DNA from 3 places in the Nocardia sp. NPDC024068 genome. Region 3 is predicted to be linked to each of the others. Evidence: riboswitches for the same ligand, from Rfam matches in the RefSeq annotation. Region 3 holds a riboswitch; each other region holds the start of a gene.
What was found. Region 3 has a riboswitch for S-adenosylmethionine ahead of AB0F41_RS18335 (aminotransferase class V-fold PLP-dependent enzyme). Riboswitches for the same ligand answer to the same signal wherever they lie in the genome.
Positions count from the first base shown of each region.

Region 1: linked by a shared signal. The riboswitch ahead of AB0F41_RS08870 (homoserine O-acetyltransferase) and the one ahead of AB0F41_RS18335 (aminotransferase class V-fold PLP-dependent enzyme) in region 3 are both predicted to bind S-adenosylmethionine.
Region 2: linked by a shared signal. The riboswitch ahead of AB0F41_RS17725 (rhodanese-like domain-containing protein) and the one ahead of AB0F41_RS18335 (aminotransferase class V-fold PLP-dependent enzyme) in region 3 are both predicted to bind S-adenosylmethionine.

Region 1 is NZ_JBEZYU010000005.1:180,408-189,999, reverse strand. Features, by position in the region: gene AB0F41_RS08885 (YrhB domain-containing protein) at 1-528, opposite strand, end outside; gene AB0F41_RS08880 (acyl-CoA dehydrogenase family protein) at 540-1,784, opposite strand; gene AB0F41_RS08875 (NADP-dependent isocitrate dehydrogenase) at 2,084-3,301, opposite strand; SAM riboswitch class IV at 3,576-3,686, shown strand; gene AB0F41_RS08870 (homoserine O-acetyltransferase) at 3,996-5,141, shown strand; gene AB0F41_RS08865 (DUF3017 domain-containing protein) at 5,149-5,394, opposite strand; gene AB0F41_RS08860 (tRNA (cytidine(34)-2'-O)-methyltransferase) at 5,697-6,161, shown strand; gene AB0F41_RS08855 (DUF167 domain-containing protein) at 6,169-6,399, opposite strand; gene AB0F41_RS08850 (DUF4349 domain-containing protein) at 6,409-7,395, opposite strand; gene AB0F41_RS08845 (helix-turn-helix domain-containing protein) at 7,448-8,032, opposite strand; gene AB0F41_RS08840 (alpha/beta fold hydrolase) at 8,085-9,065, shown strand; gene AB0F41_RS08835 (error-prone DNA polymerase) at 9,081-9,592, opposite strand, start outside.
Region 2 is NZ_JBEZYU010000021.1:108-9,699, reverse strand. Features, by position in the region: gene AB0F41_RS17780 (MerR family transcriptional regulator) at 1-54, shown strand, start outside; gene AB0F41_RS17775 (rhodanese-like domain-containing protein) at 108-440, opposite strand; gene AB0F41_RS17770 (hypothetical protein) at 437-595, opposite strand; gene AB0F41_RS17765 (MarR family winged helix-turn-helix transcriptional regulator) at 617-1,036, opposite strand; gene AB0F41_RS17760 (TIGR03854 family LLM class F420-dependent oxidoreductase) at 1,539-2,417, shown strand; gene AB0F41_RS17755 (TetR/AcrR family transcriptional regulator) at 2,490-3,065, opposite strand; gene AB0F41_RS17750 (GDSL-type esterase/lipase family protein) at 3,161-3,988, shown strand; gene AB0F41_RS17745 (DUF456 domain-containing protein) at 4,100-4,582, shown strand; gene AB0F41_RS17740 (amidohydrolase family protein) at 4,604-5,473, opposite strand; gene AB0F41_RS17735 (FAD-dependent oxidoreductase) at 5,545-6,933, opposite strand; gene AB0F41_RS17730 (hypothetical protein) at 7,161-7,631, shown strand; SAM riboswitch class IV at 7,696-7,808, shown strand; gene AB0F41_RS17725 (rhodanese-like domain-containing protein) at 7,826-8,242, shown strand; gene AB0F41_RS17720 (O-succinylhomoserine sulfhydrylase) at 8,239-9,450, shown strand.
Region 3 is NZ_JBEZYU010000022.1:24,977-34,568, forward strand. Features, by position in the region: gene AB0F41_RS18330 (cytochrome P450) at 1-22, opposite strand, end outside; gene AB0F41_RS18335 (aminotransferase class V-fold PLP-dependent enzyme) at 486-1,796, opposite strand; SAM riboswitch class IV at 1,843-1,956, opposite strand; gene AB0F41_RS18340 (TauD/TfdA family dioxygenase) at 2,080-3,021, opposite strand; gene AB0F41_RS18345 (LLM class flavin-dependent oxidoreductase) at 3,254-4,315, shown strand; gene AB0F41_RS18350 (aldo/keto reductase) at 4,334-5,365, opposite strand; gene AB0F41_RS18355 (NADPH-dependent oxidoreductase) at 5,429-6,256, opposite strand; gene AB0F41_RS18360 (nitroreductase family protein) at 6,335-6,985, opposite strand; gene AB0F41_RS18365 (TetR/AcrR family transcriptional regulator) at 7,074-7,697, opposite strand; gene AB0F41_RS18370 (SGNH/GDSL hydrolase family protein) at 7,807-8,499, shown strand; gene AB0F41_RS18375 (MBL fold metallo-hydrolase) at 8,674-9,384, shown strand; gene AB0F41_RS18380 (class I SAM-dependent methyltransferase) at 9,479-9,592, shown strand, end outside.

The DNA.
Region 1 (9,592 bases), on a different contig from region 3:
CTCGGGGTTCGGCCCGGACAATGCCCGACGCGAGCGGAGCCCGGCCGCCGGCCGGGGTAGATACGCGCACACATGTTCCGGAGCCGGCATCCCGGCCGCAACGGCCTCGATGTACTCCTTGGTTCCGTGCAGTCCGAGCTCGGGTGCCGCGGCCCGCACGACCCTGAGCGCATCGAGGCGCTGCCCGCGCTCGAGCAGCTCCGCGACCCGGGCTCGCAGCGGAGAAGCAGGCTCGACCCCGCGAACCTGCTCGAGATAGTGCTCGATCCACGCACCGTGCTCCAGATCGACGGCAGCATGCACACTGTGCATGCTGCCGTCGACACCATCGACCAGGAGGTAGCCGAGGCCGACCAGCATGTCCGAGACTTTCCGGGTGCGCAGGTAGCGCTCACCCTGGCTGATGACCACCCAGCCCAGCCGGTGCGGCCGGACGTCGGTTACCACCAGTGTCGGCGCGCCGGGCTCCACTGCCTGCTCGGCGAGGTACCGCTCGACGATCGTGACGGCCCATTCCTTCGACACCACGACGACAGAGCCTAAGTACCGAGGAGGCCCTTGGCTACGTGGGTTACCTGGATCTCGTTGCTGCCGGCGTAGATCATGAGGGATTTCGCGTCGCGGGCCAGCTGTTCGACGCGGTATTCCGACATGTAGCCGTTGCCGCCGAACAGCTGCACCGCTTCCATCGCCACCTCGGTCGCGACCTCCGACGAATACAGCTTCACCGCCGAAGCCTCCGACAGGCTGAGCGGTTTACCGGCCTTACCGCGCTCGATGATGTTGAAGACCATGTTCTGCACATTGATCCGCGCGACCTCCATCTTCGCCAGCTTGAGCTGGATCAGCTGGAACCGGCCGATCTCCTGACCCCACAGTGTGCGGTTGCGGGCGTAATCGGTGCACAGGCGCAGGCATTCGTTGATCACGCCGAGTGCCATGAATCCGATGCCGACGCGTTCGGCCACGAAACTCGATTTGGCGCTCTCCCGTCCGTCGCCGCCGCGGTGTTCTTCGGTCTCACCGAGCAGCCGATCCCGGCCGAGCCGGATGTTGTCGAAGAACAGCTCGCCGGTCGGGGAGGCGTGCAGGCCCATCTTCTTGAACGGTTTGCCCTGGGTGAGGCCCTCCATACCCTTGTCGAGCACGAAGGTGAGCACCTTGCGATCGCGGGACGGCGTGCCGTCGCCCTCGTCCAGTTTCGCGTACACCACCAGGGTGTCGGCGAAGGGACCGTTGGTGATGAAGGTTTTCTGGCCGTTGAGGATGTAGTCCTCGCCGTCGCGCCGCACGGAGGTCTTCATCCCGCCGAACGCGTCCGAGCCCGAATCGGGTTCGGTGATGGCCCAGCAGGCGATTTTGCGGAGGCTCACGATATCGGGCACCCACCGCTGCTGCTGGGCGAGTGTGCCCCGGGACAGGATGGTGGCGCCGCCGAGTCCGGTACTCACCCCGAGGGAGCTGCACAGCCCCATACAGACCCCGGAGAGTTCACCGGTCACCACGGCCATCATCGTCTGCTGATCGAAACCGCCTTCGGACGGTTCCTTGCCCGCCGCCGGCTTCTCCGCACCTTCGGCGGCCGCCTGCCTGGCCGCCAGCTGCTTGTTCAGAGCTTCCTCGGCCATGGCACCGATACCGAAATCCGCGTACAGCTTGCGCAGGATCGGATAGGGCAGCATCTCGCCGCTGTCCAGGGCGTCCAGGTTCGGGCGCACTTCCTTATCGATGAACGTCCGCACCGCGTCGCGGACCATCAGGTCGGTATCGGACCATTCGAACATCGTCGTCCTCCGGTATCACCAGCAGCATTACGGTGTAAACCACCGAGCGGCCGCGCTACTGCGCCCGCCTTGTTGACACCCTGCCAGTTTTGCGCCGCCTTCGCTGCCTTTCGGCGCCCACACCGCGGTCGGGGCGGAATCGGCGGACGTACCGTGCGGCGGCGGGCCCGGTCTCGGCCATTCGGCAGCCCGGGCGAATACCCGCGGACGCAAGAACGCCATGCATGACAACAGCCCGTTGTGCCATGCATGGCGTTCGTGAAGATCCCGGCCCCCGGTAACGGCGGCGCGAGGGTGGATCAGCGCAGCGCGCGCGCCAGGTTCGCGTCCAGGGCGGCGAGGAACTCCTCGGTGCTCAGGTAGCCCTGGTCCCCGCCCACCAGCGCGGCGAGATCCTTGGTCATCTGCCCGCCCTCGACGGTCTTGATGACCACGTCCTCGAGGGTCTGCGCGAAGCCGATCACCTCGGGGGTGTTGTCCAGCTTGCCGCGGTGTTCGAGGCCGCGGGTCCAGGCGAAGATCGACGCGATCGGGTTGGTCGAGGTCGGCTTGCCCTGCTGGTGCTGACGGTAGTGCCGGGTGACCGTGCCGTGCGCGGCCTCGGCCTCACAGGTCCGGCCGTCCGGGGTCAGCAGCACCGAGGTCATCAGACCCAGCGAACCGAAGCCCTGCGCGACGGTATCGGACTGCACATCGCCGTCGTAGTTCTTGCACGCCCAGACGTAGCCGCCCTCCCATTTCATGGAGGACGCGACCATATCGTCGATCAGCCGGTGCTCGTAGGTCAGCCCGGCCGCCTCGAACTGGCTCTTGAACTCGGCGTCGAACACCTCCTGGAAGGTGTCCTTGAACATGCCGTCGTATGCCTTGAGGATGGTGTTCTTCGTGGACATGTACACGGGGTAGTTCTGCTGCAGGCCGTAGTTGAACGAGGCCCGCGCGAAATCCTCGATGGACTTCTTGAAGTTGTACATACCCATGACGACGCCGCCGTCCTCGGGCATCTTCACGACCTCGTGCACGATCGGCTCACTGCCGTCCTCGGGGGTGAAGGTGAGGGTGACGGTGCCGGCCTGGAAGGCCTTGAAGTCGGTGGCGCGATACTGGTCGCCGAAAGCGTGGCGGCCGATGATGATCGGCTTGGTCCAGCCGGGGACCAGACGCGGAACGTTGGAGATGATGATCGGGGCACGGAAGATGGTGCCACCGAGGATGTTGCGGATGGTGCCGTTGGGCGAACGCCACATCTTCTTGAGACCGAATTCCTCGACACGGGCCTCGTCCGGAGTGATCGTCGCGCATTTGACGCCCACACCGTGCTCTTTGATGGCATTGGCGGCGTCGACGGTGACCTGGTCGTCGGTCTTGTCGCGGTACTCGATGCCGAGGTCGTAGTACTCGAGGTTCAGGTCGAGGTACGGGTGGATCAGCTTGTCCTTGATGAACTGCCAGATGATCCGGGTCATCTCGTCGCCGTCGAGTTCGACGACGGTGCCTTCAACCTTGATCTTGGACATGGATCTTCGTGTCCTCCTAAGACTGGTGCCCTCATTGGACGGCCAGGCGAACACGCTTGTGAGCGGACCCCAGCTGTTCAACAGACAACGTATACATCCCGCGTTGTCCACGAGACGTCTGGTGTAACCAAGACGAGCGTACTGCTTGTGCTGTCCGCACGGTGCAGCCAGCCCCGGCCGTGAGATGTCACAGGGTGAGTCGTGCCACAAGATTACCGGGTACGCCCCGATGCCGATTTCGATCCCCTCGAACGCCCCGCTACCATGTTGAGCAGGTCATGAGCGCCAGCGCCAAGCCCCGGCTCGCTGGCCGGCAACCCTCCTGCTGCGGTGGGGTGCTCCGGGTGATGACCGGGCTTCCGAAAGCCGGAAGCAAGCGCACATCAAGGAGGCCGCCGTTATGTCCCGGTGCCGGTCACGTCGATCGTGACACTCCGGTATCTCGGCGAGCAACCCCCTATTTTCTGGAGCACGATATGACTGTAATTTTGGCGTCGCCTTCGGCGCCGCGGGGTCGGGGCCCTATCAACCCGGTTCTTCACTCCCGCCGGTCGGTCGCTGCGCTCCCTCCCTCTGGTCGCTCCAGAACCGGGCGGGCCCCGACCGACCACCGAGTCGTCACCGACCTCCGAGCTGTCGTTGATACACATCGGGTATCGCCGCGAGAGGTGGCCCAGCGCACGGAAGCAGTCGCGTGACTGTGGGTACCGAACGGATTACGGCCCGTCCCGTGGCGCAGCTGCCGCCGCCCGACGGCACACCCGGCCTCATTTCGATCGGTGATCTGACGCTGGAGAACGGGGCACACCTGCCGGATATCCGGCTGACCGTCCAACGCTGGGGCGAGCTGTCCCCGGCGCGCGACAATGTGGTGCTGATCGAGCACGCGCTGACCGGCGACTCCCATGTGGTGGGCGAACCGGACGCCGAGCACCCGTCACCCGGATGGTGGAACGGGATGGTCGGACCGGGAGCGCCGATCGATACCGACGAATGGTGTGTGGTCGCGACCAATGTGCTCGGCGGCTGCCAGGGCAGCACCGGGCCCGCCTCCGCCGCCCCGGACGGCGCGCCCTGGGGCTCGCGGTTCCCGGAGATCTCCATCCGCGACCAGGTCGCCGCCGAGTTCCGGCTCTTCGACCTCCTCGGTATCGAACGACTGGCCGCCGCGGTCGGCGGCTCGATGGGCGGTATGCGCGTCCTGGAGTGGATGCTCGGCGCACCGGATCGTCTGGCCGCCGCTCTGGTCCTCGCGGTCGGGGCACGGGCCACCGCCGACCAGATCGGCACCCAGACCACCCAGATCGCCGCGATCACCGGTGACCCCGACTGGCAGGGCGGGGATTACCACGGCACCGGTCGCGCACCGAGAACGGGAATGGGAATCGCACGGCGGATCGCGCATCTGACCTACCGCACCGAGGTCGAACTGGACAGCCGCTTCGGCAACAGCCCGCAGCAGGGCGAGGACCCCTGGGACGGCGGCCGCTACGCGGTACAGAGCTACCTCGAATACCAGGCCGAGAAACTGGGCAAACGATTCGATCCGGCCACCTATGTGCTGCTCAGCGAAGCGATGAACCGGCACGATATCGGCCGCGGGCGGGGCGGTATCGACGCGGCGATGGCCACCGCCGAGGTGCCCTGCATCGTCGGCGGTATCGACTCCGACCGGCTCTACCCGCTGCACACCCAGCGGGAACTGGCCGAAGGTCTGGCCGGGTGCCGCCATTTCGAGGTCATCGCCTCCCGCGACGGCCACGACGGATTCCTCACCGAAGCGGCGGCCATCGGAAAACTCCTGGTCCAGACGATGAACCTGGCCCGGACTCCCCGCTGACCGCGAGCTATCCCACGCCGAGAGTGTTGATGGTGGCGGCCAGGAAGACGATGGAGCTGCCGAGCAGCGTCAGCGCCCCCACATCGAACGGACGGCTGCGCACGGCCAGCAGGCCCACCCGGGCGGTCGGCAGGCACAGCCGGAAGGCGGCGGCGATCAGCGTCGCGCCGCCGAAGAAGAAGGCCCCGCGACGCCAGCGGTCCTGAGCGACGAAGACCACGGCGACCAGGATCACCAGCACCACCACGACCATCGGCAGATGGCAGCGCAGGAACCGGGCCCAGCGGTCGCCGGTGCCGGGAGCTTCGTCGGTCAGGGTCTCGGCGTCGGTCACGGAGGCGATTGTTCCAGACGCGACCGGTCAGGTCTGCGCCACCGGGGCGTACTCCGCGGCGCGATACGAAAGTCCGGTCGACGGTGACGGGACGGTCCGGGGCTGCCATTTCGTGAAGGCACCCGCTCGGCAACCGGTACAACGGTTCCCACCGCCCGCCGGGAAGCCGTGGCGCCACCCCTTCCGAGCCTTCCGTCCGCCCCGTGACAAGCTGACCTGCTGTGTTCAAGCTGATGTTCCACGAGCCCCGTATTCCGGGCAACACCGGCAACGCCATCCGGATCGCCGCCGGGACGGGCAGCGAACTGCACCTGATCGAACCACTCGGGTTCGATATGTCGGAGGCGAAGCTGCGGCGGGCGGGGCTGGATTACCACGACCTGGCCTCGGTGACCGTGCACCCCGATCTGGCGACCGCGTGGGAGCGGCTGCGGCCGGAGCGGGTGTTCGCGTTCACCACCCGGGCCACCACCCCCTTCACCGCGATCACCTACGAACCCGGTGATGTGCTGTTGTTCGGTGCCGAACCATCCGGGCTGCCTCCGGAGGTACTCGCCGACGACCACCTCACCGCCGAATTACGGATTCCGATGCTGCCGGGGCGGCGGTCCATGAACCTCGCCAACGCGGCGGCGGTCGCGGTGTACGAGGCGTGGCGCCAGCACGGTTTCCCGGGCGCGGTCTGATACCGGCTCAGTCGGCTATTTCGAATCGCTTGTACCGCGCGGTGGCCCCGGCCGTGAGCCGGACCGCGCTCTTCGGAACACCGAAATGCGCGGCGAGTAATTCGGCCGCGGCACGGTTGGCCTTACCCTCGACCGCCGGAGCCCGCACCCACAACCGCAGGGTGCCGTCCGGAAGCGTGTCGACGAGCGGGCCCTTGCGGCTGTTCGGGGTGATCGTCGCGCGGACCGTGGACGGCATCCGGCTGCCCTAGTCGCCCGCCGGGCGGTCTCCCTTGCCCGGCTCATCGCTGTCCGCGGCGGATTCGCCGGCGGATCGCGCCGGTGCCGGCGCAGGGCCGTCCACGGGCCGGACGGGCGCGGGCTTGCGGCGGCCGAACAGGCGCGTCACCACCGCGACGATCCCGCCGACCACGGCGAGGAAACCGAGCCACGGCAGAGCCTGGCCCACCCACACCACGGCGTCCTTCAACCAGTCGACCAGCGAGTTCCAGCCGTCCACCACACCGTCCCAGAAATTGGACGGGCCGGTCTCACCGGTTTTCTGGGCTTCGCTGGTGATCTCGATGGTCAACGTGGAGAGCGAGATCTGATCGTCGAGGTAGCGCTGCTGACCGGTGAGGCTGTCGAGTTCGGCCTGGCGGGTGGCCAGCGCCTCCTCGGCGGCGATGAGATCGGCGGTGTTGGCGGCCCGGGCCATCAGGTCACGCAGGCGGTCGACCGAGGCGCGCAGCGCGCCGATCCGGGCCTCGAGGTCCTGCCACCGCAGGGTGACGTCGTCACGGTTGGTGCTGATCTCGGTGACCTCGCCCAGATCGCCGAGACCCTCGATGAAGGGATCGGTCTCTTCCGCCGGTATCCGGATCACGAGGTTGGCGCGGGGCCGGGTCCCTTCCGTGCCCGGATTCTCGGTGCGCTGGTCGATACGGCCGTCCACCCCGGCCACCCGATCGGCGAGGGTTTGCGCGGCCGCGATCGGATCGGCGGCGGTGAGGTCCACCGAACCGGTGAGGACCTCCTTGCGCTCGGTGGTGTCGCCGGTATCGGGAACCTGCTGGGTGGGTGCCTGTTCCCGGGCCGGGCCGTTCTGGGTCCGGAATCCCGGGGTCGCGGCCGGAGCCGGGGCGGACCCGTCCAGCGCCGGCGACGGCGCCGATGTCGAACCGGAATCGTCACCACAACCGGTCAGCAACGCCGATCCGAACAGAACCAGGAACAACACCCCGAGCTTGCGCATGCTGGCAGCGTAATGCCCTTCCCCGTATCGGGTACCGGATACCGGCTCCGGATCACCGGTCCGGGGAAGACCGGTCATCCGGCCCGGCGTTCTCCCCCGAATCCGTCTCAGTCCGCCCGGCCGGGAAAAGAATCGGACTCAGCAGATACTGCGCGCGCTCCGGAGTCGGCGAGTTCCGCAGGCGCGGAACAATTACCGCGCGCAGATCCTCGATGAGCGCCGCGGCCTCCGCGGGAGCGAGCCAGAGCATGTGCTGGCGGTACCCGACCAGGTCGGCACCGGGGTCGGCGTCCTCGCTGTCGAGGTAGGTGTTGAACTCCGCGAGCAGTACGGCCATGGCGGCGGCGAAGATCCCGCGGTGATCCGCGGGCCCGGCCGAAGCCACCGCCGCCGGGTCGACGACCGCGCGCTCGCGGCGCAACCGGTAGGTCCGCTCCACCGCGCCGCGCACCCGCTGTTCGCCGGCGAGTTCGAGAACACCGGCGCCGGCGAGTATCTCGACGTGGCGGTACACCGTCGCCTTCGAGACATCGCGCAGCCGGGAGCACAGCTGCGCCGTGGTCCGGGAACGTCCGCCGGACATGGCGTGCACGATGCGCAATCGCACCGGATGTGCGAGCAGCTCGAGGGAGTCCATGACCCAATGGTCTCATGTCTGCTACCTTTCTCAATATCGAGAAAGGTTGGTTATGGACATCGAGGCGGATACCGCGGTCACCGCGCAGTGGCGAGCACCGGACTACGCCGACCCGGCGACATTTCACGAGCGCGAGGTCACCGTGACCGCCGGCCGCCACACGGTCGCGGGTACCGCTACCCTCCCGCGGACCCGGGGGCCGCACCCGGGAGTCGTGCTGCTCGCCGGCGGCGGTCCGTTCGACCGGGACGGAACCGCGGGGCCGAACAAGAACCTGAAGGACCTCGCCTGGGGTCTGGCCGGCCACGGGGTCGCGGTGCTGCGCTTCGACAAGGTCACCTACACCCACCGCGAACTACTCACGGCGGCAACCGGTTTCACCCCGACCGCGGAATACGTGCCGCACGCGGTCGTGGCGACGCAACTCCTGCGCGAGCTCCCCGGTGTGGACGCGGACCGGATCGTCGTGCTGGGGCACAGTATGGGCGGCAGGTTCGCGCCCCGGGTCGCGGCCGCCGAACCCGGGATAGCGGGTGTGGTGATACTGGCCGGGGATACGGTGCCGCTGCACTGGTCGCTGGTGCGGGCCATCCGGCATCTGGCCGAAACCGATCCGGCGACCGCCGCGCTGTTGCCGACGATCGAGGTCGCCACCGCACAGGCGACCCTGGTCGACGACCCCGGGCTCGCAGCCGGGACACCCGCCGAGCAACTGCCGTTCGGAATGTCGGGAACGTACTGGCTGGACCTGCGCGCCTACGATCCGGTCGCGACCGCGGCATCCCTGGACATTCCGATGCTGATCCTGCAGGGCGAGCGCGACTATCAGGTCACCGTCGAAGACGATCTGGCCGGATGGCGAGCCGGACTGGCCGGCCGCCGCGACGTCACGTTCCGGACCTATCCCGCCGACGATCACATGTTCTTCCCGGGCACGGGTCCTTCCACGCCCTCCGACTACACCCGTTCACATCATGTGGACCCCGAGGTCGTCGGCGATATCGCCGAATGGCTCACCGGCCTCGGGCGGTGACAGCAGGAGTGTGCGTCAGCGGAAATCGCGGGACTTCGAGCCGATCCGCATATCGAGGCGGCGCAACTGTTCGGCGTAGACGCTCACCGCGCCCTCCGCGTTCTGCACCCGCCCGCGGATCAGCAGCGCCGAGGCCCCCTGGGCCGTGCGGCGGTAGCGTTTCCACAGTCCGGCCGAGCACACCACGTTCACCATGCCGGTCTCGTCCTCCAGGTTCAGGAAGGTCACCCCGCCCGCGGTGGCCGGGCGCTGCCGATGGGTGACCGCCCCGCCGACCAGCACCCGGGTGCCGTCGGGCACCGCGAGCAGTCCGGCGGCCGGGATCACCCCGAGCGCGTCCAGTCGCGGGCGCAGGAACTGGGTGGGGTAATTCGCCGGTGAGACCCCGGTGGCCCAGACATCGGCGGCGGCGTGTTCCAGATCGCTCATCCCGGGCAGGACGGGGGCGTCGGTCGAGGCGCCGGTGCCGGGCAGCCGGCCGGCGCGTTCCCCGGCGGCGGCGCCGGCCGCCCACAGTGCCTCCCGGC
Region 2 (9,592 bases), on a different contig from region 3:
GTCCTGGTCCAGGTGAATCAACTGCTCGAAGCCGAGCGGAACGCCGAATCCTGAGCCGTGCGGGCGGTGCCGCACCCCGCCCCGCACCGACGGCGCCGGTCCGCCGCTCACCGATCGGTCAGCGACCCGCCCGCGGCTCGCCACTCGATCAGGCCGCGACTCATATTCACCGCATCGAAACCATTCTCCACCAGCAGATTCGCCGCACCGGCGGAGCGGAGACCGCCGGTGCAGAAGGCGATGAGCAGCCGGTCGTCGGGCAATTCGACGCAGCGGTCGGGCAATACTTCCAGCGGCATATGCACCGCGCCCGGGATATGCACCCGGTTCCATTCGAACTCACGACGGACGTCGACGACCAGCGCGCCTTCGGCCACGAGGCGAATCGCCTCGGCGGCGGTGATGGCCGGTGGCCGATGGAGATAGTGCCGGAACTTCATGCGCTGCGAACTTCCCCCCGCACAGTGACAACGGCGAGTGGCCGGCGCCGCGAGGATGCGGTGCGCCCCTGCACCACGGCGAAAGTGACTCCGGCCACCGGGCCCACGAAGAGGAGGCCCGCCACGACATGGGCGGCCTGCAACAGGGATTCCATAACCTTCAGAGTAACTGAAGGCTATGGACCGCCCGCTGCCATTCGCGTCATCACGGCGCGCAGCGCCTCGGTCAGCTCGGGATACTGCGGCGCGAACTCCGCATCCAGCCGGGTCACCACCTCGGCGGCCCGGGCCAGCAGCTCCTCCCCCGCGGCGGTGACACGCAGGGTCGAGGCGGACCCGGCGTGCGCGGTCGTATCGTCGACGAACCCGGCATCGACGAACCCCGCGACGGCGGTATGCGCGCTCTGCACAGTGATCCGGGACCGCCGGGCGAGTTCGCTGAACGAGATGCCCGGAGTCGCGCGGATATGCCCCAGCAGCCCGTACTTACGAGTGGTCAGTCCGAGCGGTTTCAGCCCCTCGGCGAACCCGGCCTCCCAGACCCGGCCCACCGTCAGCAGCATCACTGTCGGACTGAAGGGTGGCGGTTCCGGCATGAGAGCAGGCTACTGTTCGCCCGAGCCCACGTCGGCGGCGTCCGCCGACCGCGCCGCGATCAGCACGAAAGTGGACTGACGTCAGCGATTTTCGCCGCTACCGTGGGTTATGGAGATTTTCAGCTGGATCCTGGCGCTGGTGGCGGTGATCGGCATCGTCACTTTCTTCGTCACGGATCGCCGCAATCGGCAGACCGGGAAGCGCCGCGGACGCAGGGGCCTGCGGTCGGGAGGTTCCGGTGCGGCGTCGGCACCCTGGTTCTTCGGGGGTTCCGACGGCGGCAGCGGTGGTTCCGACGGAGGTGGTGGCGGCTGCGGCGGAGGCAGCAGCTGTGGGGGCGGGGGTGGAGGCGGAGGTGGAGGCTGCGGTGGAGGCGGAGGCGGCGGCTGACCCGCCGACCCGCGCGCATCCCTCCGGCAGCACCGCCCGGAGCCGGTCGCGGACCCTCCCCGCCCTCGCGGACTATCGTGGCCGGAAGGGCAGCGGACCAGGAGTGACGATATGAAGATCCGATTCGGCGTCGGCACGGGCTCCACCACCCCGACCGCGGAGCTACCGGCCCTCGTGGACCGGCTGGAGAGTGCGGGCGTGGATTCGCTCTGGTTCTCCGAACTCATCCGGTCGCCGGCCGTGGATCCGGTGGTGGGGATGGCGTTCGCGCTCTCGCGCACCACTCATCTGAAGGTCGGCACCTCGGTCGCCATTCTGCCCGGTCGCCATCCCGTACTGGTCGCCAAACAATTGACGTCGCTGGCCGCCCTCGCGCCACGCCGGGTGCTGCCGGTATTCGGATTACAGCCGGCGAGCCCGGAAGAACGCGACCTGTTCCCGGTCCCCGGCCGCCGCGGCGCGGTCTTCGATGAATCGCTGCGGCTTTTGCGTGCCGCTCTGGACTCCGACGAGGTGTCCTTCGACGGCGACTATTTCACGGTGCACGGGACAGGCGTCGGCACCCGCCCCGCGCGACCGCTGGATATCTGGCTCGGCGGGCGCGCCCCGGCGGCCTACCGGCGAATCGGCCGGTACGCCGACGGCTGGCTGGGCAGTTTCGTCGCACCGGCCGACGCCGCGACCGCGGTGCGCACGATCAACGCCGAGGCGGCGGCCGCCGGACGCGAGATCGAAGCCGACCATTTCGGGATAACCCTGTTGCTGGCCGAGAGCGGTATCCCGGCCGAACTCGCCGCGGGCATCCGGGCGCAACGCCCCGAAGCCGATCCGGCCGAGCTGGTGGCGGGCAGCTGGCCGGACCTGCACCGTCTCATCGATGGATATCTGGCAGCCGGGCTGACCAAATTCGTGGTCGTCGCGGCCGACGGTAAACCGGTGGAAGGTTTCCTGGACCGGTTCGTCACCGAACTGCTGCCACGTCAGAACTGACCTCGGCGGCCGCGCACGGTCGCCGGAGATCGGCGCCCTGTCACACTCCGGACTGCCATGACGTCCACCCGGTCACATCAACGGCTCGATCACTGCGGTGACGAGTCCCAGCGCAGTGGCCCGGGACGCGGGCCCGGCTGCGGCGCCCTCCGCGTAGTAGCTCAGAAACGCCTCATGGAAGCAGGCGCCGACCAGCAGTGATGCGACGGCCTCCGGGTCCGCGCCGGCCGCGATCCGGCCGAGTTCCTGCTCGGCGCGCAGATACTGGGCGAACGCGGTGACCGCCTTGTCCGGGCCGGCGTCGTGTTCCCGCATCGCGGTGCGGTGGGCGGCCATCCGCCGTGGGTCCGCCAACAGCGCGCCGAGCATCGGGATGGATTCCCGGTAGAAGCCGAGGGCCGCGTGGGCGAGTTCGGTGAGATTATCCGCCACCACACCACTGCCCGGTCGCACCGCACCGCGCGCCGGTCCGGGCAGTCGTTCCCGCAGCACGGCCAGCAGCAACTGCTCCTTGTCGCCGAAGTATTTGTACAGCGTCGGCTCGGAAACGCCGGTGGCCTGCGCGATCTCCTTGGTGGTCGCATGGGCGACCCCTCTGGTCCGCAGTAGATCGGCGGCGGCGTCGAGGATCCGCTCCCGCGTGCTCACACCCGTCCTCCTCGTTGTGACCTTGACAGGTTAGTGAACACTAGCGCATTCTGTGGCTAGTGTTCACTAACCACGCTCGACCTGGAGGACTACCCATGCGTCTCGGCATTTCCGGCCGTCGGCGGCAGATCCTGATCGCCGTATCCGTTGTGTTGGCCACCGTCCTCGGCGCTGCCGGCGCGGTCGGCTACCTCACCTTCGTCCGCTCACCGGCCGACGCCCCCGGCAAGGCGTGCCGGGACGGCCGCCCGGCGCACGACGGACCGGTCGTCGTCGCCGCGGGCGCCAGCATGACCCAGGGCACCCTGGGCGCGGACTGGGTCGGAGCGCTGCGAGAGCGCCCGGAGTTCGCCGGCCACCGCTTCGTCAACGCGGGCGTCAACGGAGACACCGCCGCGGACCTGCTGGACCGGCTCGACAGCGATGTCCTCGCCTGCCGCCCCGATACGGTCGTCGTTCTGGTCGGCACCAATGATGTTCGCGGCGAGACCCCGCTCGACGAGTACCGCGACCACCTCGACGCGATCGTCGGACGACTCACCGCGGCGGGCGGAATCCGGGTGGCGCTGATGTCGCTGCCCCCGATGGGCGAGGACCTCGACACCCGGATCAACCACGAACTCGCCGACTACAACCGGATCATCGCCGAAACCGCCGCGCACCACGATATCGACTATCTGCCGCTGCACGAACGGATGTCCGACCTCGTCCGTCGAGAGGGAAACCCACGCTCGGACAACGATTTCAGTTTCGCTCTGGCGTTCGGCGCGGCCACCCGGCACTACCTTTTCCGGCAGAGCTGGGACCAGGCGGCACACAGCAACGGACTGAACATCTTCGTCGACAACATCCATCTCAGCGACCGCGGCGGCGCGGTCGTCATCGACCTCGTCTCCCACTGGCTCGCCTCCGCCGGACACTGATCCGGAGTCGGCCGCCGAAGCCGGGGTCACCGGATGACGACACCGGACGAGTCGACAGATCAGGGGTTTCACCGATCCACGAGGGCCGGCGATCCGGGATAGGTTGGACCTGTGAGCGTATGGGGAGAAATCGTTGTCGGCCTGGTGATCCTGGTCGGGCTGATCGGCATCGTGGTGCCGATTCTGCCGGGGGTGATCCTGATCTTCGGGGCGATAGCCGTCTGGGCTTTTCTCACCGGCGGCACCACGGCCTGGGTGGTCCTGGGGATCGCCACCGTACTGCTCGTCATCTCCGGCGTCGTGAAATACACCTGGCCGGGACAGAAACTCAAGGACGCCGGGGTGCCGAACCGCACCCTGCTGCTGGGTGGGCTCGCGGGTATCGCCGGCTTCTTCCTGATCCCGGTGGTCGGGCTGTTCGTGGGATTCGTGGTGGGCGTGTACCTCTCGGAGCTGCTGCGCCTGCCCGACAACCGGCAGGCGTGGACGTCGAGCAAGCACGCGCTCAAAGGTGTGGGGCTGTCGATCCTGGTGGAGTTGTTCGGCGCACTGCTGGCCACCGGAGTGTGGGTGGGCGGCGCGATCGCGGCCTGAGCCGCCGGTACCGCCGGAGCCTCAGCGCCGCCCGGGCGGGCGGCCGATGATCGGCAGCGGGCGCGTGGTGCCGTCGGTGGGCGCGCCGCCGTTCTCCGGAAGCGGCGGAACCAGTAGCGGCAGTGTGGGAGCCGGATCCTCGATATGCCGCTCGACCGCGGGCAGACCGTAGAAGGCGCGGGCGTTGTCCTCGAGCACCGCGTGCATATCGGTGCCCACCACATCACAGATCAGATCCACATCCGACTCCCGGAACGGGCGGCCCGCCCGGGTGCCGGGCAGATCGCTGCCGAACATGAGGGCCTCGGGATTGACCGCGTGGATACGCCGCAGGGCGGTCGCGATATCCAGATCCACCCGCCCGAAACCGGTCGCCTTCACCCGCGCACCCCGGTCGACCAGATTCAGCAGATACGACAGCCCTTCCTCGGACATCCCGAGGTGATCGACGGAAACCTTCGGCAGTTTCAGGATCACCGGCTGCAGCGACGCCAGCATCTGGCCGTCCACATAGATCTCCACATGCCAGCCGGCCAGTTCGTGGGCGCGCAACGCCTGCCGGGTCATACTCGTGATATCGGCGGCGGCGCGTTTGAGGTTGAACCGCACCGCCCGTACCCCGGCCTCGTGCAGGTCGAGGATCTCGGAATCGGAGGCGTCCAGATCCAGCCTGGTCACCCCCACCCAGCCGGGCCCCAGCTCGGCCAGCGCCGCACGCAGGTAGCTCTGGTCGTTCCCCTGGAACGACGCGCTGACCACAGCACCGCCCGAAGGCTCGAACCGCACCATCCGGCGCCGGTAGTCGGCGACGGTATAGGGCTCCGGCAGGTAGCCCTCGTTCTCGATCAGCGGAAAACGCGGATCGATGATGTGCACATGGGCATCGAACACTGATACAGCATGCCTGACGGATCGGGGCGCCCGCTCCTCCCAGCGCTGAAGCGGTAGGAGCGGGCCGCGATTCATACCTTGTGCGGTTCGCTCGCGCGCAGCATGTCCTCGCGCTCGACGACCTTGACCCGCTCCCGGCCCTCGGGCTCGCCCAGCGACCGCTCGTGGGCATCGAGCCGGTACCAGCCCGCCCAGGTGGTGAACGGGATGCCCCGGCCCTCCAGGAACTCCAGTACCGCTTCCGGCTCCGGGTTCTCGGCGGCGGCGAACGCGGTGGCGTCGTCGAGCAGGCAGGCCACGGTCTCGTTGGCATCGCCCTTGGTGTGGCCGATCAGGCCGACCGGGCCGCGCTTGATCCACCCGGTCACATAGGTGCCGGACATATAACGCGCAGCGCCGTCGGCATTCTCGTCGACCAGCACACGGCCGGCCTCGTTCGGGATGACGCCCGCCTGATCGTCGAACGGCAACTCCGAGATGTTCTGCGACAGATACCCCACCGCGCGGTACACCGACTGCACATCCCAATCCTTGAACGTGCCGGTGCCCTTCACGTTGCCGGTGCCGTCGAGCTGGGTGCGCTCGGTCCGCAGGCCCACGACCCGGCCGTCCTCCCCCAGGATTTCGGACGGGGATTCGAAGAAGTGCAGGAACAGCTTGTGCGGACGATCGCCCTGGTCCCGGATCGCCCACTGCTCCAGCGTATTGGCGACCATATCGACCTGCTTGGAATGCCGACGCGCCGCTTCGGAGCCCTCGTCGTAGTCGATGTCCTCCGGGTCGACGATCACCTCGATCGTCGGCGAATGATCCAGCTCGCGCAGCTCCAGCGGAGTGAATTTCGCCTGCGCCGGACCGCGCCGCCCGAACACGTGCACCTCGACGGCCTTGTTCCCCTTCAGGCCCTCGTAGACGTTCGGCGGGATCTCGGTCGGCAGCAGTTCGTCACTGGTCTTGGCCAGCACGCGCGCCACATCCAGCGCGACATTGCCGACGCCCAGCACCGCGACCTTCTCCGCGTCCAGCGGCCAGGTCCGCGGCACATCCGGGTGGCCGTCGTACCAGGACACGAAATCGGCGGCACCGTAGGAGCCGTCCAGATCGATACCCGGGATCGGCAGCGCACGGTCGGCGTTGGCGCCGGTGGAGAAGATCACCGCGTCGTAGAAACGCTTCAGATCCGAGAGGGTGATATCGGTGCCGTAGTCGATATTGCCCAGCAGGCGGACCTGTTCTTTGTCCAGCACCTTGTGCAGCGCGGTCACGATCCCCTTGATCCGGGGATGGTCCGGCGCCACGCCGTAGCGGATCAACCCGAACGGAGCGGGCATCCGCTCGAACAGATCGATCGACACCTCCGCATCCGACTTCATCAGTGCGTCGGCGGCATAGATCCCGGCCGGACCGGCTCCCACGATCGCGATCCGAAGCGGGCGGTTCGCTTCCTTCTGCTCGGTCATCAGTTACGCGCACCCTTATCGGTCGAGAGAATCACTGGCGTTGTTGTTAGCTTAGGCTAAGTTGACGCGTGGCTTGTATGCACCTCATCCCGCCTTCCGCGGGCGGCTCGTCGGCCATAGGTCTTCCCACGTCTCCGCGGTCACTGCTGTGCGGCAGCACCCGGTCTCCCCCGATTCTATCGGGGTGCGGGCACAAGCCGATGCGGGGACCAGGGATGATCGTCTGCATGAGCGATCCCGGACCCACCGAGGAGCAGCCGGCCGCCGGATCGGGCGGCGACGAGGCACCGCGCACGATCACCCCGTTCGTCGTGGCCGCGGTACTCGCGGCCCTTGTCCTGGGCGGCGTGCTGATCGCCGGGCTGGTGGCGCCCGCTGAGAAAAATGTCACAGAATCCGACCGGATCGCCGGAGCGGTCCGCGAGTTCGGCGACGCGAGCAGCCGCTTCGGGCCCGAACCACCACGGGAGGCGGTCTGCCCCGGTTTCGTTCCCGCCCGCTCGCCGCTGGCCGGGCAGCTGAAACCCGGCGAAACCGGGAAGGACGTCGAAATCGAGAGATTCGGCCCCGTGCAGGTCAACGGCGAAACGGCGACCATCGAGGTGACCAGCCGAGTCGAAGGCGAGGAGAGAACCGCGACATGGTGGCTCTTCCACTCCGACGGCGAGTGGCTGGTGTGCAACCAACCGGTGGAATGACGTCGCCGAGAGCGTCAACCGGGGTTTGACAGGTCGGGGCGCGCCGGGGCAATCTCATGCATTAGGTCATGAGTGCCAGCGCCAAGCCCCGGCTCGCTGGTCGGCAACCCTCCTCCGCGGTGGGGTGCTCCGGGTGACGACCTGGCGTGCATCGAACGGATGCGGCAAGTGCGGATTCGCAGGAGGTATCACGTATGAGTTACGCAGGGGATATCGATCCGAAGCAGGCATGGGAACTGCTGACCGGGCACCCCGACGCCGTCCTGGTGGACGTGCGCACCGAAGCCGAATGGAAATTCGTCGGAGTGCCCGACACCAGCGGAATCGCCACACCGACCCTGCTGGTGGAGTGGGTCGATTCCACCGGCACCCGCAACGCCGGCTTCCTGGACCAGTTGCGCCACTCCCTCAACGACCGCCCGGCGGACGCACCGGTCGTGTTCCTGTGCCGGTCCGGCCAGCGTTCGGCGCACGCGGCCGCCGCCGCGACCGCCGCGGGCATCGCACCCTCGTACAACGTCACCGAAGGCTTCGAAGGACCGCTGGACGAACTCGGCCACCGCGGCGGATCGGGCTGGCGAGCGCACGGCCTGCCCTGGCGGCAGTCGTGATCGGCGGCGGCGCGTTCGAACGCGCCCTGCCCGACGGCGTGGGACCGGCGACACTCGGCGTCCGCGGCGGACTCAACCGCTCCGGTTTCGAAGAGACCTCCGAGGCGCTCTACCTGAACTCGGGATTCGTCTACGCCAGCGCCGAGGACGCCGAAGCCGCCTTCACCGGCGATCTCCCGCATTTCGTCTACTCCCGCTACGGCAACCCGACCGTGGAGATGTTCCAGGAACGGATGCGGTTGCTCGACGGCGCCGAAGCCTGTTTCGCCACCGCCAGCGGCATGGCCGCGGTTTTCGTCGCCCTCGGCGCCCTGCTGAAGGCCGGCGACCGGCTGGTGGCGGCCCGCAGCCTGTTCGGATCATGTTTCGTGGTCTGCAACGAGATCCTGCCGCGCTGGGGTGTGGAAACCGTCTTCGTCGACGGTGAAGACCTCGACCAGTGGGAGGCGGCGCTGTCCGTACCCACCACCGCGGTGTTCTTCGAAACCCCCGCCAACCCGATGCAGACGCTCGTCGACGTGCGCAAGGTCAGCGAACTCGCGCACGCCGCCGGCGCCCAGGTGGTCCTGGACAACGTCTTCGCCACCCCGCTGCTGCAACGCGGATTCGACCTCGACGCCGATGTGCTCGTGTACTCGGGCACCAAACACATCGACGGCCAGGGCCGTGTCCTCGGCGGCGCGATCCTCGGCACCGCCGAATACATCGACGGCCCGGTCAAGACGCTGATGCGCCACACCGGCCCCGCACTCAGCCCGTTCAACGCGTGGACCCTGCTCAAGGGCCTCGAAACCATGCCGCTGCGCGTACGGCAGTCCACCGACTCGGCGCTACGCATCGCCCGCTACCTGGACGAACACCCGGCCGTGGAATGGGTGCGCTACCCGTTCCTCGACACCCACCCGCAATACGCCCTGGCCAAATCCCAGATGAGCGGCGGCGGCACCGTGGTCACCTTCGAACTGAAGGCCAACGCGGGCGAAGCCAAGAAACGGGCCTTCGAAGTACTCAACGGCCTGCGCATCATCGACATCTCCAACAACCTGGGCGACGCGAAATCCCTCATCACCCACCCGGCGACCACCACCCACCGGGCGATGGGCCCGGAGGGTCGCGCCGGAATCGGACTGTCGGACGGGGTGGTACGCCTCTCGGTCGGCCTGGAAGACCTCGAAGACCTACTCGGCGACCTCGACCAAGCGCTGTAATTTTGGAGCGCCTCCGCCGCGGAGGAGTGTGATTTTGGATCGGCCCCTCCGCGAAGGGTGGGGGAGGTGGGTTGAAGCGACCCCACCGCGAAGGAAGGGTTCGGATCGACCCCTCCGCCAAGGGTCGGGCTGTAATTTTGGA
Region 3 (9,592 bases):
ACAGCGGCGATTCCGCACGCATCCGCCGGTAGACGGGGTAGGGGTCGCGTGCGATCCCACGGTCGAAGGGGTCCCAGTAGATCGGGTCTTCCTGAGGCACCGGCGAACTCCTTCGATCGCGTCATGCGGTACGCGGCGGGACAGCGTGATGCGCGTGGGCACTTCCGACCGGCACCACACCCCGATGAATCGCCGCTCTCTTCTACAGGAAGCCAGATTATCCCTTCAGGAGTCTCCGTATGCGCAAATCGGTAATTCTGTTCTCCTGCTGCCAGATGCCGCACCTCTCGTGACCAGGCCGTGTGGTCGGGCCGGTTTTCGGGCCGCACGCTCCCGGCCCCTCAGCGGGCACGGATCCGCAGCCCCGGCCCACTGATTCCCGGTCCGTTGAATATGCGCCGTGCAGGCAACCCCACGAACCTCGGCGGCAGGGGCGGCCGCGTGGTATCCGGCCCGCACCTCCGGATGCGGTCCGGAACCCGCCCTCAGACGCAGGGAGCGGCGCCCGCGGAACCGTCCACGCTCAGCCCCGGGCGGGTCTCCGGAACCGGATCCCACCGCCCGCCCGCGCCCGTGTAGTTCCAGGCCGGTCCGTGCGTGACCAGTGCGCGGACGGCCCCGAGCAGGCGGTCGATTTGGGTCTCGGTGGTCCCCAGCCCGATACTGGCACGCAGGCCCGCCTCGATACCGAACCGGGCCAGCAGCGGGTGGGCGCAGAACCGGCCGTCGCGAACCCCGATCGCATGCTCGGCGGACAGGTAGGCGGCGACCCGGCCGGGTTCGTATCCGTCCACCGTGAAGGCCACGATGCCGACGCAGTCGGCGGTATCCGGCCAGATCCGCAGGCAGCGGATGCCCGGTATATCGGCAAGGCCGGCCCGTAACCGTTCGGTGAGAACTCGCTCACGGGCTTGGGCCGGGGCGCTCGATTCGGTCAGTGCGTCGCAGGCGGCGGCCAGCGCCGCGGCACCCAGGACGTTCGGCGATCCGGCCTCGTGCCGGTGCGGCGCGGCCGCCCAACTCGTATCGTCCGGGGTGACCTCGGTGACCGCACCGCCACCGGCCAGATACGGCGGCGCCGCGTCGAGCCAGTCGCGCCGGCCGACCAGCACTCCCGCGCCGAACGGTGCGTACAGTTTGTGCCCGGACAACGCCAGATAGTCGATACCGGTGGCCCGCAGATCGATTCGCCGATGCGGCGCCAATTGCGCGGCGTCCACCAGGATCCGCGCCCCGCACTGATGGGCCAGTTCGGCGAGCCGCTCCAGCGGCAGCACCTCACCGGTCACATTCGACGCGCCGGTCACCGCCAGCAGCGCCGCGGGTTTCGCACACAACTCGGCGGCCAGCCGGCACACTGTCTCGTCCAGCGTATCCGCCGCACACACGACCCGGCGGCCGTGACGCTGCCACGGCAGGAAGTTCGCGTGATGTTCGATATCGAGCACCACGGTATCGCCGGGTACGCAGCCGGCGAGCAGGTTCAGCGCGTCGGTGGTGTTGCGGGTGAACACCACGACCTGATCGGTATCGCAACCCAGGAACCGGCCCACCGTGTCCCGCGCGGCCTCGTAGCAGCGCGTGGATATCCGGGAGGCGTAGCCGGCTCCACGATGGACACTCGCGTAGTAGGGCAGCAGTTCGTCGACGCGTGCGGCGACCCCGGCCAGTGCCGGCGCACTGGCGGCGTAGTCGAAATTGGCGTAGTCGAGGGTGCCGCCCTGCACCAGGGGCACCCGGAGGTCGTCGCCGGTCACCCGGGCGGGGGCACAGGTGGGGTCGAGTACAGCGGTCATCACGCAATCCCTTCGGTGGAGGGACTCCGGATCTGTCGGAGAACGGAGTCCGCGCTTGCCGCGCTCGGTCGAGCCGCGGCCCGGTCGTCACCCGGGGCACCCCACCGCGGAGGAGGGTTGCCGGCCAGCAAACCGGGGTTTGACGCTGGCACTCATGACCTGATCCGAGACCTTTGCAGACAACTCGTCCGCTTGTCAACCGCGCCCCACCGGCCGGGGATACAGACACCGCGCCGGTGGGCCGCCCGCGATCACGACGGTGACCCACCGGCCCGCGGGATGCTCAGGACCCGTAGAACGGATCACCCTCCACCGATTCCGACCGGCGCCCGTCCACGCCTTCGGGTACCTCACCCTCGAGTGTCACCCGGTAGAGCACCCGGTCGTGACCGAGGTGCCCGGCGTCCGGAATCGCCAGGTGCGCGGTGGCCCGGTTGTCCCAGAACGCCACACTGCCGGGCTGCCAGCGGAACCGGACCGTGTACTCGGTGCGGGTGGCCTCCTCCCACAGCGCGTCGAGCAGATGGGCGCTCAACCGGGGACCCAGATGGCGGATGTTCCTGGCGTGCCGGGTGAATCCCGGGCTCACGAACAGTGCCCGCTCCCCCGTTTCCGGATGCACCCGCACGACCGGATGGAAGGTCCGCAGCGGTGTGCGGGCAACGGCCCGCGCCCGGTTGCTGCCGGCACTCGCCCGATTGTCGAAAGTGTGCTCGGCGTCGAGGGTATCGACGAAGGCACGCAATTCGGCGGGCAGATTCTCATAGGCGGCAACGAGATTGGTCCATGCGGTATCACCGCCGTAAGGAGGCAGGAATTCGGCCCGCAGAATAGAGAAAGCGGGTGGGTTCACCAACGCGGTGACATCGGTATGCCAACTGCTGTCGTAGGAGGTGCGTTTCCGGCCGTACTGCGCGCTGTAACGGCGGCTGTCGATGGGCAGGATTTCCGGGAATCCCTCGGGCGGGCTCTCTTCGTATGGGTGTGCCGGAGTCACCTTGCCGAATCGGCGGGCGAAAGCGATCTGTGCCGCGTGCCCGATGGTCTGATCGCGGAAGAACACCACCTTCCATCGCAGTAGTGCCCGCCTGATCTCGGAGATCACCTCGTCGGAGAGATCCTCCGCGAGGTCGACCCCGGTGATCTCGGCCCCGGTGTAGCCCGATTGGGGCGAAACCGTGATCACCGATCGCGGGGAAATGGTTTCGGTCGCAGAAATCGTCATCGGGAAGCCACCGCCTGTTCGCGCCGGAAAGGATTGTGCCACCACGCTAGGCCCGCGGGCGGATCGGAAGGCCCGTTGCGATCGGAGCGATTGTTTCTCTCTGATCCATGCTGCCCGCCTCCGCGTTTCGAATCATGGTGATCGAGTTGGTAGCCGCGAAAAGAATGGCGGCGCAACATTTCTTCGTGCGGCCGTGAGCGGCCGAAGGTCACCCGCCGCCGACCCCAGGAATATGCCGATGAGCGCCGAATTTCTCTGGTACATCCCGAATCAGGCCCGGCCCGGGCATCGCGGCGAACCGGTGACCGACGATCACAACAGCGTCGACACGCTCACCACTCATGCGAAAGCGCTCGAACAGCACGGGTGGACGGGCGCGCTGATCGGCACCGGCTGGGGCCGGCCCGACACGTTCACGGTCGCGACCGCCCTCGCCGCCCGGACCACAACCTTCGAGCCGCTCATCGCGGTGCGTCCCGGATATTGGCGCCCGGCGCATTTCGCATCCGCGGCGGCAAGTCTCGATCACCTCACCGGCGGCCGGGTCCGCGTCAACATCGTCTCCGGTAAGGACGATCTCGCGGCCTACGGCGAAGCGGAGGAGGATCAGGCCGGCCGTTACGCCCGCACCCGCGAGTTCATGCAGGTGGTGCGCAGGCTGTGGACGGAGGAGAACGTCACCCACCGCGGCACCCACTACCGGGTCACCGATTCCACGGTCGAACCGCGAATCGCCGCGCGACCCGGCCGGCCGCATCCGCTGCTGTATTTCGGGGGTGCCTCGCCGGCCGCCGAGAGGGTCGCCGCCGCCGAGGCCGATGTGCAACTGTTCTGGGGCGAACCCCTGGCCGGAGTCGGTGAGCGGATCGACCGGCTGCGCGTACTGAGCGACGAACTGGGACGTGCGCACCCGCCGCTGCGATTCGGCCTGCGGATCACCACATTCGTCCGCGACACCACCGAACAGGCCTGGGCCGACGCCGAGGCGAAGGTGGCCGCGATGGCCGCGGCGGCCGGAGCGGCGCCCCGCCGCCACACCGCGGTGGGTCAGCAGCGGCTGCTCGACCTGGCGGCCCGCGGCGACGTACTCGACGACAACCTCTACACCGCGCCCGGCCGGGTCGGCGGCGGTGGCGCGGCCACCACCTGGCTGGTGGGTTCCGCCGAGGATGTCGCGAAATCGCTTCGCCGCTACCAGGATCTCGGCATCACCCATTTCGTCCTGTCCGACACCCCGTATCTGCGGGAGATCAGGCGGCAGGGCACCCGGCTCCTGCCGCTGCTGCGCGGCTGAGCCGGGTGCGCGGCCGGATCAGAGATTCAGCCCGGTGCCGTGGATTCCGTGCTCGTCGATGAGGGCGAGCTCGTCATCGGTCAGGTCCGGGAAATCCACCGCGGCGATATTGTGGTCGAGTTGCGCGGTGCTGCTGGCCCCGATCAGCGCCGAGGTGACCTCCGGCCGCCGCAGCACCCACTGGAGGGCGAGCTGGGCCAGCGACTGACCTCGGGCAGCCGCGAGTTTCGCGAGCTCGGAGGTCCGCGCCCGGTAGGTCTCGTCGATGACATCCGGTGAGAGGAACGTGCTGTTCTGTGCCCGGGCACCGGCGGGGATTCCGTCGAGGTACTTATCGGTGAGCAGGCCCTGGGCCAGCGGGGAGTACACGATGACCCCGAACCCGTCCTGGTCCGCGGTCTCCAGCAGACCGTTGCGTTCGGGCCGCCGGTCGTAGATCGAGTACCGGGCCTGGTGGATGAGCAGCGGCACACCGGCCGCGCGCAGCAGTTCGGCGGCCGCGTGCGCACGCTCGGGCAGATAGTTGGAGATACCGATATAGAGCGCCTTACCCTGCTGCACGGCCGAAACCAGCGCACCCACGGTTTCCTCGAGGGGCGTACCGGAATCCGGGCTGTGGTGGTAAAAGATATCGACGTAGTCGGTGCCCAGATCGCGCAGGCTGTGGTCGAGCGAGGTGAGCAGCGATTTACGCGATCCGCCCCGCAGGTAGGGGCTCGGCCCGATCGGATTTCCGGCCTTGGTCGACAGGATGAGTTCGTCGCGGTAGCGGGCGAGATCGGTGCCCAGGACCCGCCCGAAGTTCTGCTGGGCGGCGCGATGCGGCGGGCCGTAGCGGTCGGCATTGTCGAAATGGGTGATACCGAGATCGAAAGCGCGCAGGATGATCTCACGCTGGGTGGCGGGGGAATAGTCGGTGCCGAATTTCTGCCACAGGCCGAACGAGAAGGCGGGGAGGTCGAGACCGGAATTCCCGGTACGCCGGTACGAAATTCTCTCGTAGCGGCTACCGGCGGCGGTATAGGACAGGTCATGGGGTCCGTAGCTCATCGGACCAGTCGAACACCGCCGGGCGCCGGGATCGATGGGTGTGCTCAGCCTGATCGAAACCGGTCAGCGGAGCGGGAAGCCCCGGGCGGCCAGCGATTCGCGGAGCCGGTCGCGGCCCTTCAGCGATTCCGCCGACGCCAGCCGGGCCAGCACCCGCTCCGACCACGAGTGCGCGAGGTCCTGTTCGGCGTAGAACTGCGCGATGCGGTGTTCGTATTCGCTCAGTTGTTCGCGCTGCCCGGCCGCGGAATATGTCTCCTCGTGCAGTACCGCGGCCTGCGGCAGGCGCGGTTTCACGCGCGCGCCTTCGGCCGGATCCGGGCGGCCGACCACCAGGCCCACCACCGCGAACACACCCTCGGGCAATTCCAGTTCGGCCGCCACCTGTTCCGGATTGTTGCGGATGGCACCGATGTACACGGTGCCCAGTCCCAGGGATTCGGCCGCCACCACCGCGTTCTGGGCGGCCAGCGCCGCATCCAGGAACGCGACATAGCTCGATTCGAGGTAGTCCGCACCCTCCAGCGGGGCACCGCGGTCGGCGGCCAGACCGCGCAACCGGGCGAGGTCGGCGGTCCACACCAGCAGCAGCGGCGCCTGCCGGATCTGCTCCTGGTCGCCGGCCAGGGCGGCGATCCGGGTCTTGCGCTGCGGATCACGCACCGCCACCACACTCCACACCTGGAGATTCGAGGAGGTGGGCGCCGATTGGGCCGCCGAAACGAGCAACTCCAGCACACCGTCGGGCAGCGGCCCGGGCAGATAACGCCGCACGGATCGGTGCTCGTGCAGCACCTGCAGCACCTGGTTCCATTCGGCGGGGGCGGCAGGGGCGGGATCGCGGTAGCGCTCGGCCACCACCAGGTCCGGAGACGGCGCGGTCTGGGTCATGGGGTCATCGTCGCGCGCGCAGGCGGGCCGGTCAGCCATTGCCCGCACCTCGAGTCCAAACCCGCGCCGTTCCCGCTGCTACCAGCCACCCACGTGGACGATCCGGTCCAGGTCTTTGCGAGGTGCGGGTTTGAAATCCGTACCGAGGGTGTACGCGACCGGGATCAGCGCACCCTGGGAGACCTTCTCGTACGGAATCCCCAGCACGTCGGCGGCCTCCCGCTCGTACTGCAGATGCAGTGTGGTCCAGGTGGTTCCGAGTCCACGCGAACGCGCCGCCAGGCAGAAGCTCCACACCGCCGGAAACAGCGAGGACCAGTACGACGCGCTCCGGACACTGGAGGCCTCGTCGACCCGGCCCTCTTGGCACGGAATCAGCAGCGTGGGCACCTCACCCATCTTCTCCGCCAGATACGTCGCCGAACCGGCGATCCGCTGCCGGGTGGCATCGGCGGCGGTGTTCCCACCGGCCTGATTACCCGGGAAACTCGCGGATGCCGCGTACTGCTCGAACGCCCGCCGGTACAGCTCGCCCAGTTCCCGGCGCTGCCCGGCATCGGTGACGACGACCCAGTGCCAGCCCTGGCTGTTCGAGCCGCTGGGCGCCTGGACCGCCAGCTCGAGGCATTCGCGCACGAGCTCGAGCGGAACCTCCCGGTCGAGGTCGAGGCGTTTGCGGACGGCGCGGGTGGTGGACAGCAGCTCGTCGGTCGACAATTCCAGCTCTATCGGCACATCGGCCCTTTCGGCGGTTGAGAACGGGTGGATCGGGCCGGTGCGCCCGGCCCGATCCACAGGCTAGGCGACGCCGGGCACCTCACCTCCCGCCCGCATCCCCCGAGGGCGTCAGCAGGCGGTCGACGAGGCGCCGGGCCAGCGCGACCCGGGCCTCGTCCCCCAGCTGATGAGCGGTGTTCGCGGCGCCGACCACGGCGTCGAGTTCGAAGGCGAACTCGACGGCGTCGCGGCCGGACCACGCGCCGCCCTCCTGCGCCTTACCGATCTCGCCGGCCAGGAAGCGCAGCCAGTCGTCGTGGTCGGCGGCGACGGCGTCACGCACCGCGCCGGGTCTGCTCTCGAATTCGGCCAGTACCGCGGTGCGGAAGCAACCGCCCGGGAACGGGGGCTCGGTGATGTAGGTGAGCCAGCGGTCGATCAGGGCGCGTAGCCGGGGCAGGCCGCGCGGTTCCCGCAGACTCGGGGTGACGACCCGGTCGAGAAAAACCTGCCGCCCGGCCCCGACCGCCGCCAGTTGCAGCGCCTCCTTGGTCTTGAACAGTGTGGCGATACCGCTCTTGCTGATCCCCAGATCGATGGCGAGGCGGCCGATACTCACGCCGTTGAGGCCCTCGACCGATGCCACATCCGCCGCGTGGCGGGCGATCGCCGCGCGGGACCGTGCCCCCTTGGCGAGGCGCTGATCGCCGGTCGTCTCCACCATGCCCACCATTCTGGCATTCCGGTGTTGTGAATACGAACGATCGGTCGTATTTTTGTTTACGAACGTTCGTACTTCTTGTTTCCGAGCAGACAGCCGACCGGAGAAAGCCATGACCGACCACCTCATCCGCACCGAACTCGACGACCCCCTGCTGATCTCCCCCGCCACCGCTCGCGAGCTGCTGGCCGCGGCCCCCTGGCGCCGGTACGCGGTGCTCGGGGACTCCATCGCCCAGGGCATCGGCGACCCCAGCCCCGGCTACCGGGAGACCGGCTGGGCGCAGCGCGTCGCAGAAGCGCTCGCGGACACCGGGCCCGGGGTGGAATACCTGAACACCGGCCGGATCGGCGCCACCTCCGGCCAGGTGATCGAGGAACAACTGGCCCGGGTGCTGGAATTCGGCCCGGATCTCGTCCACGTGTCGTGCGGCGGTAACGATCTGTTCGGGCCGGGCGGCGACGCCGGAAGGCTCCGCGAGAATCTCGAGACCGTCTTCGCGGCTCTCGCGGGTATCGGTGCCCAGCTCTGCACCTTCACCGTCGCCGATGTCTGGGATGCCGAGAGGATGGCACCCATGCGGCCGATGCGGGACCGGATGGCCGAACTCAACACGATCGTCCGGGAACTCGCACAGCGCTACGACGCCGTTACCGTGGACTTCTGGGATCATCCCGTGCGGCACCGGCCGGATCTGATGAGCGCCGATCTCATTCATTTCACGACCAGCGGCCACGCGGTGGTCGCGACCGAGATGATCCGCGCCCTGTCCCGGCGGATCGCGGTCGGCAGCCGAACATCCTGACACCCGCTGGCGCGCCGTCGATACATCGGGCCCGACCGGTTTCCCGCCCGCCACTGCCGGCGGCGGCAGTAGACTCGGAGGCGATACTGCGCGTTCCGTCGCCCGGGCGATGGTGGAGGCACCTGAACCCGGGGATTCCGTAGCGGGGGCCGGATCTACCCGGGACAGTCACTCATGGCACTCCGAACAGACGAGATCGCCGACCGCATCTACCGGTTCTCCACCTTCGTTCCCGAGGTGGGCCCCAGCGGATTCACCTTCAACCAATTCTTCGTCGACGCCGAGGAACCGTTGCTGTTCCACACCGGGATGCGGGCACTGTTCCCGGACGTCTCCGCGGCGATCGCGCGTATCCGGCCGGTCGAGCAGCTGCGCTGGATCACCTTCGGGCATGTGGAGGCCGACGAATGCGGGGCGATGAACCTCTTCCTGGCGGCCGCGCCACACGCCGTGGTGGCGCACGGCGTACTGGGATGCGAGGTCTCACTCGACGATCTGGCCGACCGGCCGCCGCGCCGGCTGGCCGATAACGAGGTCATGGATCTGGGCGGACACCGGATCCAGCACATCGATACGCCGCACGCACCGCACAACTGGGAATCGCGGGTGCTCTACGAGCAGACCACCGGGGTGCTGTTCTGCGGTGACCTGATGACGCAGCTCGGCGACGGGCCGGCGCTGACCGGGACGGATCTCGTCGAACCGGCGGCGCGGGCCGAGGACGTGTTCCACGCGACCTCCCTGGGCCCCGCGGTTCCCGCGGCGCTGCATCGACTCGCCGAATTGCGCCCGGCCACGCTCGCCGTGATGCATGGGTCCGGTTTCACCGGCGACGCGGCCAGGGCATTGCGTGATCTCGCAACGGTTTACGAACAGCGGATGTGATCACGGGACCCGCGCGCGGCCGCGGCCGGGATCCGGCCCGTACAGTCCGGTACCGGGCAGTGGGCCGCCCGCGGGACCGAGGCGAGGAGAACAGATGAACGCGCACACCCCCGAGGATCGTGTCCGGAACCGGTGGGAGGAACTCACCGCCGCCGACCCGGCTCATTCGGAGTGGTACGTGCAGCGGTTCCGGACCCTGGCCGCGGAG